2 regions of the Bradyrhizobium sp. C-145 genome follow, and region 1 is predicted to be linked to the other one. Evidence: riboswitches for the same ligand, from Rfam matches in the RefSeq annotation. Region 1 holds a riboswitch; the other holds the start of a gene.
What was found. A riboswitch is a leader RNA that binds a small molecule or an ion and turns the genes downstream of it on or off. The one in region 1 is predicted to bind S-adenosylmethionine.
Positions count from the first base shown of each region.

Region 2: linked by a shared signal. The riboswitch ahead of LRP30_RS04030 (homoserine O-acetyltransferase) and the one ahead of LRP30_RS42040 (O-succinylhomoserine sulfhydrylase) in region 1 are both predicted to bind S-adenosylmethionine.

Region 1 is NZ_CP088150.1:8,922,860-8,930,517, forward strand. Features, by position in the region: gene LRP30_RS42020 (MATE family efflux transporter) at 1-996, opposite strand, end outside; gene LRP30_RS42025 (hypothetical protein) at 1,320-2,372, opposite strand; gene LRP30_RS42030 (PAS domain S-box protein) at 2,477-2,890, opposite strand; gene LRP30_RS42035 (2'-deoxycytidine 5'-triphosphate deaminase) at 2,998-4,104, opposite strand; SAM riboswitch at 4,214-4,293, shown strand; gene LRP30_RS42040 (O-succinylhomoserine sulfhydrylase) at 4,367-5,554, shown strand; gene LRP30_RS42045 (SGNH/GDSL hydrolase family protein) at 5,685-6,677, opposite strand; gene LRP30_RS42050 (SGNH/GDSL hydrolase family protein) at 6,690-7,469, opposite strand; gene LRP30_RS42055 (OpgC domain-containing protein) at 7,469-7,658, opposite strand, start outside.
Region 2 is NZ_CP088150.1:856,982-864,639, forward strand. Features, by position in the region: gene LRP30_RS04015 (prephenate/arogenate dehydrogenase family protein) at 1-689, opposite strand, end outside; gene hisC (histidinol-phosphate transaminase) at 686-1,783, opposite strand; gene LRP30_RS04025 (chorismate mutase) at 1,820-2,668, opposite strand; SAM riboswitch at 2,851-2,930, shown strand; gene LRP30_RS04030 (homoserine O-acetyltransferase) at 3,022-4,224, shown strand; gene metW (methionine biosynthesis protein MetW) at 4,226-4,888, shown strand; gene LRP30_RS04040 (alpha/beta hydrolase) at 4,997-5,857, opposite strand; gene LRP30_RS04045 (TIGR02594 family protein) at 6,073-6,729, shown strand; gene LRP30_RS04050 (MOSC domain-containing protein) at 6,851-7,639, opposite strand.

The sequences.
Region 1 (7,658 bases):
GATGCGACCCGCGCCGATCGCCATCCCTACCATTGGCACACAGGCAATGCCGAACGAGAACGCGATCGAGGTCAGCAAAAATTCCAACCGCGCGCCGATGCCGTAGCCGGCGAGGATCGCAGTGCCGAACTTCGCCAGCATGTGGGTGAAGATCGAGATCGTCAGCACCGATTGCAGCGGCGAGAAGCAGGCGATGGCGCCGACCTTCAGGATGTCGAAAAACATCGCCCATTGGATGCGCAAGCCGCGCAGCCTCGGCGCGATGCGGGCCCGGCCGGAAAACAGGTACCAACCCATGATACAGATATTCATGGAGTAAGCGATCAGCGCGCCGGCCGCGACGCCGCGCATGCCGAGCTGCGGCACCGGTCCGAGCCCGAGGCCCAGGGTACCGCCGAGCACGACCTGCCAGGCCGCCGAATTGAGGATCAACAGCGACGGCAGCTTCATGTTGCCGGTGCCGCGCAGGACGCCGGCCATGGTGTTGAGCAGCCAGGGCAGCACCGCGCCGCCAAAAAACACCTGCGTGTAGGCGATTGCGTGGGTCAGCACATTGCCGCGGCCGCCCAGCAATTCCAGCAGGCGCGGCCCGAAGATCAGCATGCCCAGCATGAAGACGAGACCGAAGCTGATGCCGATCAGCATCGCGTGTACGGCGAGCGTTCCGGCGCGCTCGCGATCTCCGGCGCCGAGAGCGCGCGCGATGGCGGAGGCCACCGCGCCGCCCATGGCGCCGCCCGACATCGTCATGGTTAGGATCACGGTCGGAAACACCAGCGCCATCGCGGCCAGCGCCTCGACACCGAGCCGGCCGACATAAGAGGTCTCGGCGATCACCACGCACATGCCGGCCGATAACCCGATCACGTTCGGCCAGGCGAGCCCGAGCAGCGTGCGCAGGATCGGGCCGTCGGTCAGCGCGCTTCTGACCGGCCGCGGAGGCGGCGGCAGCGGGCGCTCCTGTGCATCGACCGGGATTTCGGCGATGTCGGACATGTCCTCTCCCGGGCACAAGCGCCAATTGCGGCGCGGCAATGAACAGGTGTGCGAATAAATCAATTCGCGCGCAGGGCGCGGCAGGGGCTTGTTAGCACGCTGCGCGCCGATTCCTCCTGCGTCAGGTGCAGGAGTGCCCTGCGGCAGCGGCTTTCCTTCTCCCTCTCCCCGTTCTTACGGGGAGAGGGCTGGGGGTGAGGGGCTGCTGCGGCAAAGGCAGTGACAGTTGGACTCGTGGAGACCCCCCTCACCCGGGATTTGCTTTCGCAAATTCCGGCCTCTCCCCGCAGGCGGGAGAGGCGAAGTGGTGGCGGCCCGCTCGCCTATTCAATCGTCCACACCAGCGCCGCGCGACCGCCCTTCGCGGTGCGCATGTGCACGCCGATGTGCCGCCCGCAGCCCGTGGCCAGCCCTTGGAACAACCCCTCCAGCACGTTGGTGCAGGCGGGGTGATAGTCGGTGACATCATCCATCAGCTTCCAGCTCTGCTGGCTTGTTTCGAACGCGCCTTGTGATTGCACCGTTTCGGACACATCGTCCTGCGCGGCCAACAGCGCGTTCAGGAACGATGCGAATTCGCGCGCACCGCCGCGGCTCATCGCCAACGCCGCCGCGACCTCGTCGAAATACTGCATGCCGATCAGCTTGCCGGTGAGGTGCAGCAGATAGCCGGCATCTTCCGGACCGAACAGCTGCACCATCACCGGCGCGGCAGTGCGGACATATTCCATCGCGTAGTTGCGATAGGCTTTTTCCAGCCGCGGTTTCGGCCAGCTCGCAACCGGCAAAGCCGGCGCGGTCTTCGCATCGAACGTAGGGGCCTCCAGATGCCGCGCGAACACCAGGCGCTGGTCGAGCTCAAGTGGGTGGTCGTATTGATGGTAATAGCCTTCGAGACCGTCCTGGCCATCGACGCTCTGCTTGGTGCAGACGAAGCCTAAGCGGAGATCGCCGAGCGCGACGCCGTTGTTGGCGTGCCAGCCGCGCAGCATCGCGCGGCTGACCTCGCCGGGCACGCCGCAGATCGCGGTGCCCTTCCAGATCCAGCGCGGCGGCGGATAGCGGATCCAGGCTTTGCGGTCGCTCTCATACATGTATTCGACATGCACGCCGCCGATCCAGTTGGAGAGATAGTGATATTGCGCAGCAGCCACCGCCGGCGGCAGATGACGCAGGCCGAGCTTTTCCAGGCCCGGCAGGAAGCGCTCCTGCTGCTGGCGGCGGAACACGCGGAAGACGAATTCTGCGGCATCCGCCGTGCCGCGCCGCGTGACAACAGTGAGGACCAGGCCCGTGAAGTAGGCGTGATAGAGATCCGCGACCGCGCGCCAGCGTTTCCATTGGGCTTCCTGCGCCGTGACTGATGCGGCGGTCATGTTCGCTCCCGATCGTTGTTTCGATCGAGTGTGTCACTGCGCCCGGTGTCAGGCAACATGACGCGCATGCAGGCCGCCCTGCACGGCGGCCCGTCAATTCCGCATCACGAATTTTGCGCGGCCTTGGCAGCGCGCTCGCGCTCGACGCGTTCCGTCACGTCGCGCGCCATCGCCACCGATCCCTGCACCGCTCCAGCGGCATCGCGCACCAGCGCGAAGGTCATCTCGATGTAGAGCTTGCGTCCGCTCTTGTGCAACGCGCGTGTCAGCGTCGGACGCCCTGCAAGCTTCATCGTGCCGCTGGAAAGCGCAGCCTCGAAACCCTTCCAGTGCGCGGCGCGCAGATGCTCGGGAATGATCAGATCGAGATTCTGCCCCAGCGCTTCCCCGGCGGAGAAGCCGAACAGGGCGGTCGATGCCCGATTCCAACGCGTGATCGTGCCGGAGCGATCCGAATAGATCAGCGCGTCCGCGACGCCTTCGATGATATGTGCGTCAAGCTCGGATTGATCGGTCATGCCAACACCTTGTAGCCCGGATGGAGCGCAGCGTAATCCGGGATTGGTGCCACAAGCGAGAGAACTCCCGGATTACGCTTGCGCTCCATCCGGGCTACAGGATCGGGCTACACCCGAAAATGCTTCGATAGTTTGAGGCCCTGCGCCTGGTAGTTGGAGCCGATGCGCTGGCCGTACATGGCGTCGGGGCGCGCCAGCATCTTCTCGTAGACGAGGCGGCCGACGATCTGGCCGTGTTCGAGAATGAACGGCACTTCGCGCGAGCGCACCTCCAGCACGGCGCGCGCGCCTTGCCCGCCGGCACCGGCATAGCCGAAACCGGGATCGAAAAATCCGGCATAGTGCACGCGGAATTCGCCGACCAAGGGATCGAACGGCACCATCTCGGCGGCGTAGTCGGGCGGGACCTGCACAGCTTCCTTGGAGGCGAGGATGTAGAACTCTCCGGGATCGAGGATCAGGCTGCCGTCGGGACGGGCCGAGATCGGCTCCCAAAAATCTTCCACTGCATAGCCGGAGCGGCGATCGACGTCGACGACGCCGGTGTGGCGCTTGGCGCGGTAACCGACGAAGCCGTTCGCTTTCTCACCCGACAGGTCGACGGAGACGGCGACGCCACCGGAGAGATCGGCATCGTCGATGTCGACCAGGCGCTCGGTGGCATGCAGCGCATCGAGCTCGTCGGCATTGAGGATGGCGTCGCCGGTGCGGAAGCGCACCTGCGACAGGCGTGAGCCCTCGCGCACCAGCACCGGAAACGTCTTCGGGCTGATCTCGGCATAGAGCGGGCCGTGATAGCCGGCGCCGATCATGTCGAAGCGGCGGGTACCGTCGGCGATCACGCGGGTGAAGACGTCGAGCCGGCCGGTCGAGCTCTTGGGGTTCGCGGCCGCGACGATCTCCGGCGGCAGCGCGAGGCTTTCCAGCAGCGGCACGATGTAGACGCAATTGGTCTCCAGCACCGCGCCGTCAGCCAGGCTGAACTCGTGCAGCTTCAATTCGTCGATGCGCTCGGCGACGGTGGCGCCGGGACCGGGCAGGAAGCTGGCGCGGACGCGATAGGCGATGTCGCCGAGGCGCAAATCGAGGCTCGCCGGCTGGATCTGGCTTTCGACGAAGTCGTAGGCGGGCAGGATGAGCCCCGCCTCCGCCATCGCCGCGATCATGCGGTCGGGCAGGATACCATTGGCGTCGGCAGCGACCGTGAACGTCAACCGGGGATCCTCAGCAAGGGGCAACTCATCCCGATATACGGGAAATACTAGCCTTTTACGGCTATCCGATGGACGCCTTGACGGAAAGGGCATTGCGGAATATGAGCATCACTTATCCCGTGGTGATTTGAGCCGGCCGGCTTGCAGCCACGTTAAATAAGTCGCTAAACAGGCCGGGGACCTCTGTGATCCCGGCCCGTGGAGATATCCAGGCCGGTTTTTTTGTGACCGTTCTCGCTCGACGGTCATGTCGGAGGGTCCTATGTCGAAGTCGCCTGCCACCTACCGTCCCGAAACCCGCCTGGTCCATTCCGGGACCCTGCGCTCGCAATATGGCGAGACGTCGGAGGCGCTGTTCCTGACGCAAGGGTACGTCTACAACAGCGCCGAGGAGTGCGAGGCGCGGTTCAAGGGCGAGGATCCCGGCTTCATCTATTCGCGCTACTCCAATCCGACCATCGCGATGTTCGAGCGCCGCATGATCGAGCTCGAAGGCGCCGAGGCGGCCCGCTCGGCGGCAACCGGCATGGCCGCGGTGACGACCGCGATCCTGGCGCCGCTGAAGGCGGGCGACCATGTGGTGGCTTCGCGGGCGCTGTTCGGCTCGTGCCTCTATGTGGTGCAGGATTTGCTGCCGCGGTACGGCATCGAGACCACGCTGGTCGACGGGCTCGATCTCGACCAGTGGCAGCGGGCGCTCAAGCCCAACACCAAGACGTTCTTCCTGGAGAGTCCGACCAACCCGACGTTGGATGTGCTCGATATCCCCGGCATTGCCGAGATCGCGCACAAGGGCGGCGCGCGGCTCGTGGTCGACAACGTGTTCGCAACGCCGATCTGGCAGAGCCCGCTCGCGCTCGGGGCCGACGTCGTGGTCTATTCGGCGACTAAGCACATCGACGGCCAGGGCCGGTGTCTGGGCGGCATCATCCTGTCCTCGGAAGCCTTCATCGCCGAGCACATCCACAATTTCATGCGCCAGACCGGCCCGTCGATCTCGCCGTTCAACGCCTGGGTCCTGCTCAAGGGCCTTGAGACATTGGGCGTTCGCGTGCGCGCGCAGACCGACACCGCCGCGCGCATTGCCGAGATGCTGGCCAGCCATCCGAAGATCTCGCGGCTGGTCTATCCCGGCCGCGCCGATCATCCGCAGGCGGCGCTGGTGAAGAAGCAGATGCGCGGCGGCTCGACGCTGGTCGGCTTCGAGGTCAAGGGCGGCAAGCAGGCCGCGTTCCGTGTGCTCAATGCATTGAAGCTGGCGAAGATCTCCAACAATCTCGGCGATGCCAAGAGTCTCGTCACGCATCCGGCGACCACGACGCATCAGCGTTTGAAGCCGGAGGACCGCGCCGCGCTCGGCATCAGCGAGGGCTTCATCCGCTTCTCCGCCGGGCTCGAGCATGCGGACGATCTGATCGAGGATCTCACCGCGGCGCTGGAGAAGGCGTGAGCGAGCCAAAGGCTCGGACTCGTAGGGTGGGCAAAGCGAAGCGTGCCCACCATTCACGATCACACTGCCGATAGATGGTGGGCACGGCGCGCGAAGAGCGCGCCTTTTGCCCACCCTACGGCATTTATACCTACATCGGCCGATACGCGCGCACGTCGGCCGGCACGTTCACACCCAGCTTGATCTGGCCGACGGAGTGGATGATGTCGTCGCCGAGGAGCTGGGCGAAGCAGGCATAGCCCCAATCGTTCATGTGCAGACCGTCGGCGATGACGAAGCCCTCGACCGGGATCGCCTGCTTCTCGTGCCACTCGCGCATCACCTCGAAGCGCGGGAAGATGCCGACGTGACGGAGCTCGGCGACCTTGCCGAGCAGCTTCACCATCTTGCCGGCGCTCTCGGCGCGCTGGTTGACCGCCGGCGAATATTGCGGATCGACCAGCACGATGTCGGCGCCGCCCGCAGCCTGGATGCGGGAGATGCCGTCCTCGACCATCTTTGCGGTCTCGCCGGGATCGAGGTTGCGCAGCACGGCGTTGGTGCCGACCTGCCAGATCACCATATCCGGATGCACGTCGATCACCTGCGTCTGAAGGCGCTTCATCATCTCGGGCGCATCCTCGCCACCAACGCCGGCATTGACGACGGTGATGTCGGCAGTCGGATAATGCCGGCGCAGCTGTGCGGCGAGGCGGTTCGGATAATTGAACTCCGGCGAACTCGCACCGAATCCTGCGGTCGAAGACGAGCCGAACGCGACGATGACGACGGGCTGGCCGGCGACGAGCTTGCTTGCGACATGCGGCAGCGTGCCCATCGCCTTCGAGCCGCCCTTCGGCGGCAGGCAGGGCACGCGGCTGAAGATGTCGCCGGCGGACTTTGCGACCTCCTTCACCTTGTCGATGGCGCGCGCGGTGATGCCGCGCTGGTCGGGGGACGTCGCGGCGACAGTGGTTTGGGAGGACGGGGCGGAAGCGGGATCAGCCGGCTGCGCGGGCGCGGGCGTCGCCTGTGCGGCTTGCGTCTGCGCGCGCAGCTGCGAAGCGGGTGCCAGCACCAGCAGCATTGCTGCTGCGGGCGCAGCCAGCCATGACGTCAGACAAAAAGGGCGGAGAGAACTCATTAACGCTAGACCTCAATTTTGCTGCTGGGCCGGCTCTAGATGGGCAGCGTCGATCACGAATTGTGCCAACGCCCGGCCAAGGCAATCATGAACCTGTTTCGCGAGCTCAGGCCCGCGGGACGGGTTGAACAGGTCGAACTGGCCCTGATCATTCCACTGTCGCATGATCGCGAAACGGTCGAACAGCGGGATGTCGTGCTCCTGCGCCACCACGCGCATGTTATCGAGAAAAGGCTGCGCCGCGATCATGGTTTCGGTACGCGGGCTGTACTGCAAATTCATCAAGACGACGTCAGCCCGTGTCTTTTGCAACGCAGTAACCCCTTCGGTTACTGCGCTGCGAAATTCGTCGGGATCGATGGATCGGATAGCATCCACGGTCCCGGTCTGCCAGATGACCAAAGTAGGCGTTTTTGCTTCCATCAGCTTAGCGAAGGTGGCGGCGGTCTCCTGTGCCGTCCTCTTGCTCTGTATTTCTACGGAGACGTGCACCGCTTCCGAGGGCGGCAGCTTGTCCTTGAGGCTCACCTCCATGCGCGCCGGATATGAGCTGCTCTCCGAGGAAGGAATCGTGGTCGAGCGGCTGCCGATGACCAGAATCTCGAGCGGCTTGCCGGCCTTGACGGCGTCGGCGACCTTGGGAAGCCGGCTTTCGCTGGTGAGCAGATAGGGCGGCAATTCGCAGGCCGCGGGCGCGGCCGGAGCAGCAGACGCAGCATCGCCCGCGCGCGCCATGGGCGCGGCGAGACCACCGCATAGCAGGATCAGGCTCAGGAGAACCTTCGCCTTCATCAGCCCCCTCCCGCCAGATCGGCGTTGCCGACGGCGTTTTTGGTTTTCGCACCGCTCTTGTCAGCCACGCTCTTGTACCACGAAATGACCCAGGCCACCCCCCACATGATCAGGATTCCGGAGAGACTAATCAACGCATGCATGGCTGCGCCGCCGGAGACCTCGGCCAGGATGAAATGGCCGGCGAAG
Region 2 (7,658 bases), 1.5 Mb from region 1:
ATGCGGGTGAAATCGCGAAAGCCGCCGGCGGAGAATTTGATCACCTCGGATTCCGTCACCTGCGCCAGCTCGTCGGCGGTGCCGACGATGGTGTAGGCGATCAGATGCGGCAGGTGACTGGTGATCGCGAGCACGAGATCATGATGATCCGGCGTCATCACCTCGACCTTGGCGCCCATCGCCGCCCAGAAGGCGCGCAGGCGATCGGTGGCAGCCGCATCGACGCCTTCCGGCGGCGTCAGGATGCACCAGCGGTTGATGAAGAGCTCGGCGAAGCCGGAATCCGGCCCCGAATGCTCGGTGCCTGCGACCGGGTGCGCCGGCACGAAATGCACGCCCTGCGGCAGATGCGGGGCCATGTCCCTGACCACCGCGCCCTTGACCGAGCCGACGTCGGAGATGATCGCGCCCGGCTTGAGATGCGCGGCGATCTCCCGCGCCACCTCGCCGCAGGCGCCGACGGGAATGCAGAGGATGACGAGATCGGCATCCTTCACTGCTTCCACATTGGTCGCCACGACGTGGTCGACGATGCCGAGCTCGGCGACCCGCGCGCGCGTCTTCTCCGAGCGCGCGGTGGTGACGATCTCGCCAGCTAAGCCCTGGAGCTTCGCCGCACGCGCGATCGAGCCGCCGATCAGGCCGAAGCCGATCAGCGCGACGCGCTGGAAGTGCGCCTGCGCACTCATTTGCCGGCCATGAAGTCGCGCAGGGCCTCGATCACGAGGCGGTTGGCCTCCTCGGTACCGATGGTCATGCGCAGCGCATGCGGCAGGCCGTAGTTCTTCAGCGCGCGCAGCACCAGGCCCCGTTTGGTGAGGTAAGCGTCGGCATCGTCCGCGGTCTTGCCCCTGTCGGAAGGGAAGTGGATCAGCACGAAATTGGCGACGCTCGGCGTCACCTTCAGCCCGAGCTTGCCGATCTCTTCTGTCAGCCGATTGCGCCAGGTCTCGGTGAACTGCTTCGACATCGCCTGGTGCGCGGTATCCTCGATCGCGGCGACTGCGGCATACATTGCCGGCGTCGACACGTTGAAGGGACCGCGGATGCGGTTGACCGCGTCGATGATGTGCTCGGGCCCGAACATCCAGCCGATGCGCAGCGCCGCAAGACCGTGGATCTTGGAGAAGGTGTGCGTCACCACAGTGTTCTCGGTGGTGGCGACGAGCTCGATCCCCATCTCGTAATCGTTGCGCGAGACGTAGTCGCAATAGGCGGCATCCAGCACCAGCAGCACGTGCGACGGCAGGCTAGCGCGCAGGCGCTTGACCTCGTCGAACGGCAGATAGGTGCCGGTCGGGTTATTGGGATTGGCGAGCCAGATCAGTTTTGTCCGCGGTGTCACGGCCTTGAGGATGGCGTCGACGTCGGCGGTGAAGTTGGTTTCGGGCGCGACCACGTTCTTGGCCCCGTTCGCCATGGTCGCGATCGGGTAGACCAGGAAGCCGTGGGTGGTGGAGATCGCCTCGTCGCCCTGGCTGAGATAGGTGTGCGCGAGCAGATTGAGGATCTCGTCCGACCCGGCGCCGCAGATGATGCGGTTGGGGTCAAGACCGAAGGAACGGCCAATCGCCTCGCGCAGCACGCGCGAGGTGCCTTCCGGATAGTCTTCCAGGTGATCCGCCACGTGCTTGAACGCCTCGATCGCCTTGGGCGAGGGCCCGAACGGCGTCTCGTTGGCCGAGAGCTTGAACACCTTGCGGCCCGGCTCCGCCACCGGGCTCTTGCCGGGCGTGTAGGGCGCAATGTCGAGAATGCCGGGATTCGGCACGGGGCGGGACATCTTCAACTCCGAAAGTGGCTTCAGGCGGTTCGCGATCTACGATTTTGGCCCGGTCGGGGGCACCGTATAGCGCGTTGCGTGGCTGCCGACGAGGGCCGTGGAGCGCACCGAGGCCCCCGCCTCGATCAGGGCAGCCTTGATTTTGTCGATGCTGGTCGCGCTCGTGACCGAGACCAGCAATGCCGCGCCGTCGAAGGCGGTATCGGGCACTGCCACGATCTCGGCAAGCGGCGACAGCGCGCGCGCGACCTCGGCGTTCCACCCGGAGACGCGGACGCTGAAGGTCTCGACCTCCGTCACCAGGGCGCTGTCGGCGACGCGCGAGATCGCGAACACCGGCAGTGCGGCCGGATGGTCGGCGCGCTCGACGAACGGCATCCGCGCGATGATCTTGGGCGCGCCGTCGGCTTCCAGCTCCAGCCACCACGGCGTGCGGCTCGAGGTCGCCGAGACCAGCGCCAGGTCGCCCTTGGATTTCGCCACCGCCTCGACCGCCGCCTGCGCGCTGAAATGCGCGACGTAAGGCACGGTGAAGCCGAAATGAAAGCGCGCGGAATCGCGCATCGCCGGCTCGCTCACCGAGATGTCGGCATGCACCGAGAACGGCGCCTGCACATAGGTGAAGGTCGAGATGATGACGCGCCAGATGCTCTCGACCGTGTCGAGCGGCAGGATGCCGCGATGACGCTGCACGATCTCGCGCATCATGGAAGCCTCGCGCGCGGGGCGGAACGCCGAGCCGACTTCCTGGGTCTGCTTCACCTGGATCAGGCGGTCGATGATGTCGCCGCGCTGCATCAGGAGGCGATGCATGCCCTCGTCGATCGCGTCGATCTCCTTGCGCAATTCCTGAAGCGATGGTGGCGCGGGCGGACGTTGGGACATGACTGACAAAGGGCTGTTGAGAGGTGCCGATCCGCAAAAGCGGTCAGCTGCGGTCTATCCTGATTAGGCAGGATAGGCAGCGAAAGCAAAGAGAAATGACGGCCTTTTCGATCGACCGCTCGAAGGCAAATCCGGTTGACCCGGGCCGCGACTTGACGAAAACCGCCCCAGACGGTAGTTTTTGCCTGTTCCGTGGTCATTTGAGCCGGCCGGCTTGCAGCCACGTTAAAAAACTCGCTAAACAGGCCGGGGACGCTTCCGATCCCGGCCGAACCTATCGTTCAGGCCGGGTTTTTCATGGCCTGATGTCACTGCGGTCTGAAGTCCGATCGCAAACGAGGTCGATGGTCAAAATGGGTAGCGTCAAGTCGATACCGAGTCCTGCGATCAGCACCGATGATCGGTCACACGAGGTCGATCATCCGAGTTCGCAGGTTATGCGTTTCGGCGCCGATCAGCCGCTGCGGCTCGATTGCGGCATCGATCTGTCGCCGTTCCAGATCGCCTACCAGACTTATGGCGAATTGAACGCCGATCGCTCCAACGCCGTTCTGATCTGCCATGCGCTGACCGGCGACCAGCATGTCGCCAATGTGCATCCCGTCACCGGCAAGCCCGGCTGGTGGGAGACGCTGGTCGGCCCCGGTCGACCCATTGATCCCAAGCACTACTTCATCATCTGCTCCAACGTGATCGGCGGCTGCATGGGCTCGACCGGGCCGGCGTCGATCAATCCCGCCACGGGCAAGGTCTGGGGCCTCGATTTCCCTGTTATCACCATTCCCGACATGGTGCGCGCGCAGGCGATGCTGATCGACCGGCTCGGCATCGACACGCTGTTTGCCGTCGTCGGCGGCTCGATGGGCGGCATGCAGGTGCTGCAATGGACCGCGGCCTATCCTGCTCGCGTGTACTCCGCACTGGCGATTGCTTGCTCGACGCGGCACTCGGCGCAGAACATCGCCTTCCACGAGCTCGGCCGTCAGGCCGTGATGGCCGATCCCGACTGGCACAATGGCGGCTATGCCGACCGCGGCATCCATCCGCATCGCGGGCTCGCGGTGGCGCGCATGGCGGCGCACATCACCTATCTCTCCGACGCCGCGCTGCATCGCAAGTTCGGCCGCCGCATGCAGGACCGTGAGCTGCCGACCTTCTCGTTCGATGCCGACTTCCAGGTCGAGTCCTATCTGCGCTATCAGGGCTCGTCCTTTGTCGAGCGCTTCGACGCCAACTCGTATCTGTATCTGACACGCGCGATGGATTATTTCGACATCGCCGCCGATCATGGTGGCGTGCTGGCGAAGGCGTTTGCGGGCATCAAGACGCGCTTCTGCGTGGTCTCCTTCACCAGCGACTGGCTGTTTCCGACCTCGGAATCGCGCGCGCTGGTGCACGCGCTGAATGCGTCGAGTGCTCGGGTGTCGTTCGCCGAGATCGAGACCGATCGCGGTCACGACGCCTTCCTGCTCGACGTGCCCGAATTCTTCGACATCTCGCGTGCCTTCCTGCAATCGGCAGGCAAGGCACGCGGTCTCGACGGCAAAGGTGGCTAGAATGTCCGTACAGGAAGTGCTGCCGTTGAACGGCGTTGCGGCCGGGCCGTCCGGTCAGTTTCGCGCCGACCATCTGCTCGTGGCCGAGATGGTCAAGCCGGGCTCGAAGGTGCTCGACGTCGGCTGCGGCGAGGGCGATCTGCTCCAGCTGCTGGAAACGCGCGGCATCGACGGCCGCGGCATCGAGCTGTCGCGCGAGGGCGTCAACCGCTGCGTCGCCAAGGGGCTTGCGGTGGTGCAGGGTGACGCCGACACCGACCTCGTCAACTATCCCGACGATGCCTTCGATTACGTGATCCTGTCGCAGACGCTGCAGGCGACGCGGCAGCCGCGTGTGGTGCTGGAGAACCTGCTGCGCATCGGCCGCCGCGCCATCGTCTCGTTCCCGAATTTCGGCTTCTGGAAGATGCGGCTCCAGCTCCTGATCGGCGGCCACATGCCGCGCACCGAGAATCTGCCGGCGACCTGGTACGACACCGCCAACATCCACTTCTGCACCATCAAGGATTTCGTCGAGCTCTGCGACGAGATCAACGTCAAGATGGAGCGCTCGGTCGCGCTCGACCTCTACGGCCGCCCGGTGCCGCTGAACCTGCCGTGGTGGGTGTGGAACATGTTCGGCGAGCAGGGCGTGTTCTTGCTGAGCCGCGGGCAGGGAAAGTAGCTTTTCGTCATTGCGAGCGCAGCGAAGCAATCCAGAATCCCTCCGCGGAAAGACCCTGGATTGCTTCGCTGCGCTCGCAATGACGGCGTGTGTGGCCACGCCTTCGTTCTAGTGCGCCACCGACCTCGCATCGCGTACCGGCCAGCGGCCCGCTTCCACCAGCGTGACGAACCGCTCCACGCTCTCGTTGAACAGCGCGGGTTCTTCGAGATTGAGCACGTGGCCCGACTTCGGAAACATCGCGAGCCCGGCCGCCGGAAGGTGCTTCTTCAAGAACAGGCTCGGGCCGACGCACGGGTCGTCCTCGTCGCCGCAGATGATCAGCGCCGGCGTTGAGGCGCGCTTGATCGCGTCCGTCATCGTGTAGATCGAGGGACGGCCACCCTGGAAGCCGCGCATGGTGCGCGCCGATCCCTTGGCGTCGTGGCGCGCCAGCGCGGCGTAGAAATCGGCGTGGCCGCGCGGATCCTTCACCAGGAAGGGAATCCGGCTCGGCGCCTCGCGCGTGACCTTTGCGACTTCCGCGGAGCCAGATGTCTCGAACTGCTCGGCATTGGCGCGGCACTGCTTGCGCCAGGCGTCGAGATTCTCGATCTCCGAGCCCGAGCCGACGCCGGCCAGCGTCATCGACAATGCGCGCTGCGGCGCGTTGAGCCCGATCTGGAGCGACGAGTAGGCACCCATCGACAGGCCGACGAGATGCGCGCGCTCGATCCCGAGATGATCGAGCACCGCGAGCGCATCGGTGTAGAAATGTGTGTAGGTATAGACCTCGCCATCGGGCACGTCCGAGGGTGTGTAGCCGCGCGCAGAGTAAGTGATGCAGCGATGAGCGCGCGAGAAGTAGCGTATCTGCGGCTCCCAATTGGTGTAGTCAGCCGCGAACTCGTGCAGAAAAATGATCGGCGATCCCTGGCCCGCCTCCTCGAAATAGATGCGGACGTCGTCCCTGGTCGTGGCGTGGGGCATTAACCGTTTCCCTCTCTTCAAGCCGCATTTGGAGGATCGCAGTTAATGCTGTTGTCCGCAATACGGCAGCATCAGACGAGTATTGACGCAAAATCATCGCAGCTATTCGCCGACGCGGCGTCTTTTTCTCGCCACATGGGACGGCTTAACGGCCTTTCGGATGTCGGCCGCCGCACGGGCCGATGGGAAGTGGGGGTGTTAATCAAGGATGAAGAATGTTTGAGTTGTTTGCGTATCGCCTGTCGCGTTGTGTTGTCGCGCTGGCGCTTTTCTTCGCGGCGGTCGCCGTGCTCGTTTCTCCGGCCTCAGCGCGGCCGCATCATCGTCATAGCGCAGAGCGGCACGTTTACGTGCATCAGGCCAGACATCATCAATACCGCCACCATGCACGCAGCTCGCGCTTCGAGCGCAGCGCGACGCAGTTGCAGGCGAGTGGATTCGCCAACACCCAGGCGAGCTATGATCCGAACGCCAATAGCGGCGGCATGGCCAACAACGCGATGAGCAACGGCGGCTTCGGCGGCGGATCGGGCCTCGTGTCCGAGGCGCGCCGCTATCTCGGCGGCAATCCGACCGGACGCGGCAGCCTGTGGTGCGCGCGTTTCATGAACATGGTGCTGCAGCACACCGGGCATCAGGGCACCGGCTCCGACATGGCGAGCTCGTTCGCGCGCTACGGCACGCGCGTCTCCGGTCCGCAGGTCGGCGCCATCGCGGTGATGTCGCGCGGCGGCCGGGGCGGCCATGTCGGCATCATCACCGGCGTCGATGCAAAGGGAAATCCGATCATGATCTCCGGCAACGACGGCAACCGCGTCCGCGAGGCGCCGGTCTCGCGCGGTCGGATCTATGCGTATGTGATGCCGAATTAACGACGGAGCCGTAGGGTGGGCAAAGGCGCAAGAGCGCCGTGCCCACCGGCGGTGCGTCAGCGTTCGCTAGCAGGAAGGGTGGCACGCTTCGCTTTGCCCACCCTACGGCAGCGGTGCCTCGTCACACCGATCTCGGCTCTTCCACCGCGACCGCATCGCCGACGCCGATCTCGCCACCCTCGATCACCTCGGCATAGATGCCGCAGTCCATGTGGCCGAGATTGCGCGAGAGCGTGGGCGGGATTTCGAGATCGCGCTTTGCGGTGATGGGGTCGACATTGGTGGCCGGGCAGCGGACGATGCGCTTGACCACCTTCAGCCGGGCGTCACCGATCGCAAGCGTCTGACCGACGAGGTCGAGCTCCGACCAGGCCGGCCAGCCCTTCAGGTAGAGATTGGCGCGGAAGCGCAGGGGGTGGACTGCGGCGCCGCCCAGCATGGTCTCGATGGCGCGGACGCTGTCGAGATTGATGATGGATACGACCTTGCGGGCGACGTCGGAAAAGCTGTGGTCGCGGCCGGACAGGACCTTCGGCGGTCCCTTCAGCTCCGGCTGAAAGTTCTCGTTGAAATAGCTCTCGATGGCGGCGCGGCCGGCAGCGGTCTCGAGATCGCCGCTGGCGACGATCTGGCCGTCCTTGCGAATGGTCAGGCGGTTGGTCGCGTCGTCGAACAGGCTGTCGAGGGAGGCCAGCCGCTCATAGCGCGCCAGCATCAGAAACTGGATTTTCGGCTTCCACTGCGGCGCCTCCGGGTCGAACCCGCTCGGCCCGTTCTCGATGGCGTAGCGGCGGTCGGCGGGCAGGGTCTGGCCGCTCCGCAAGGCGACGCGGGTCAGGCGTTCCGGGGTCAGGCCTTTGATCGGGTAGCGGTAGAGGCCGGTAATCTCGGCGGTGCGGCTGGCTGTCATGCCGCTACTTAGGGGATTC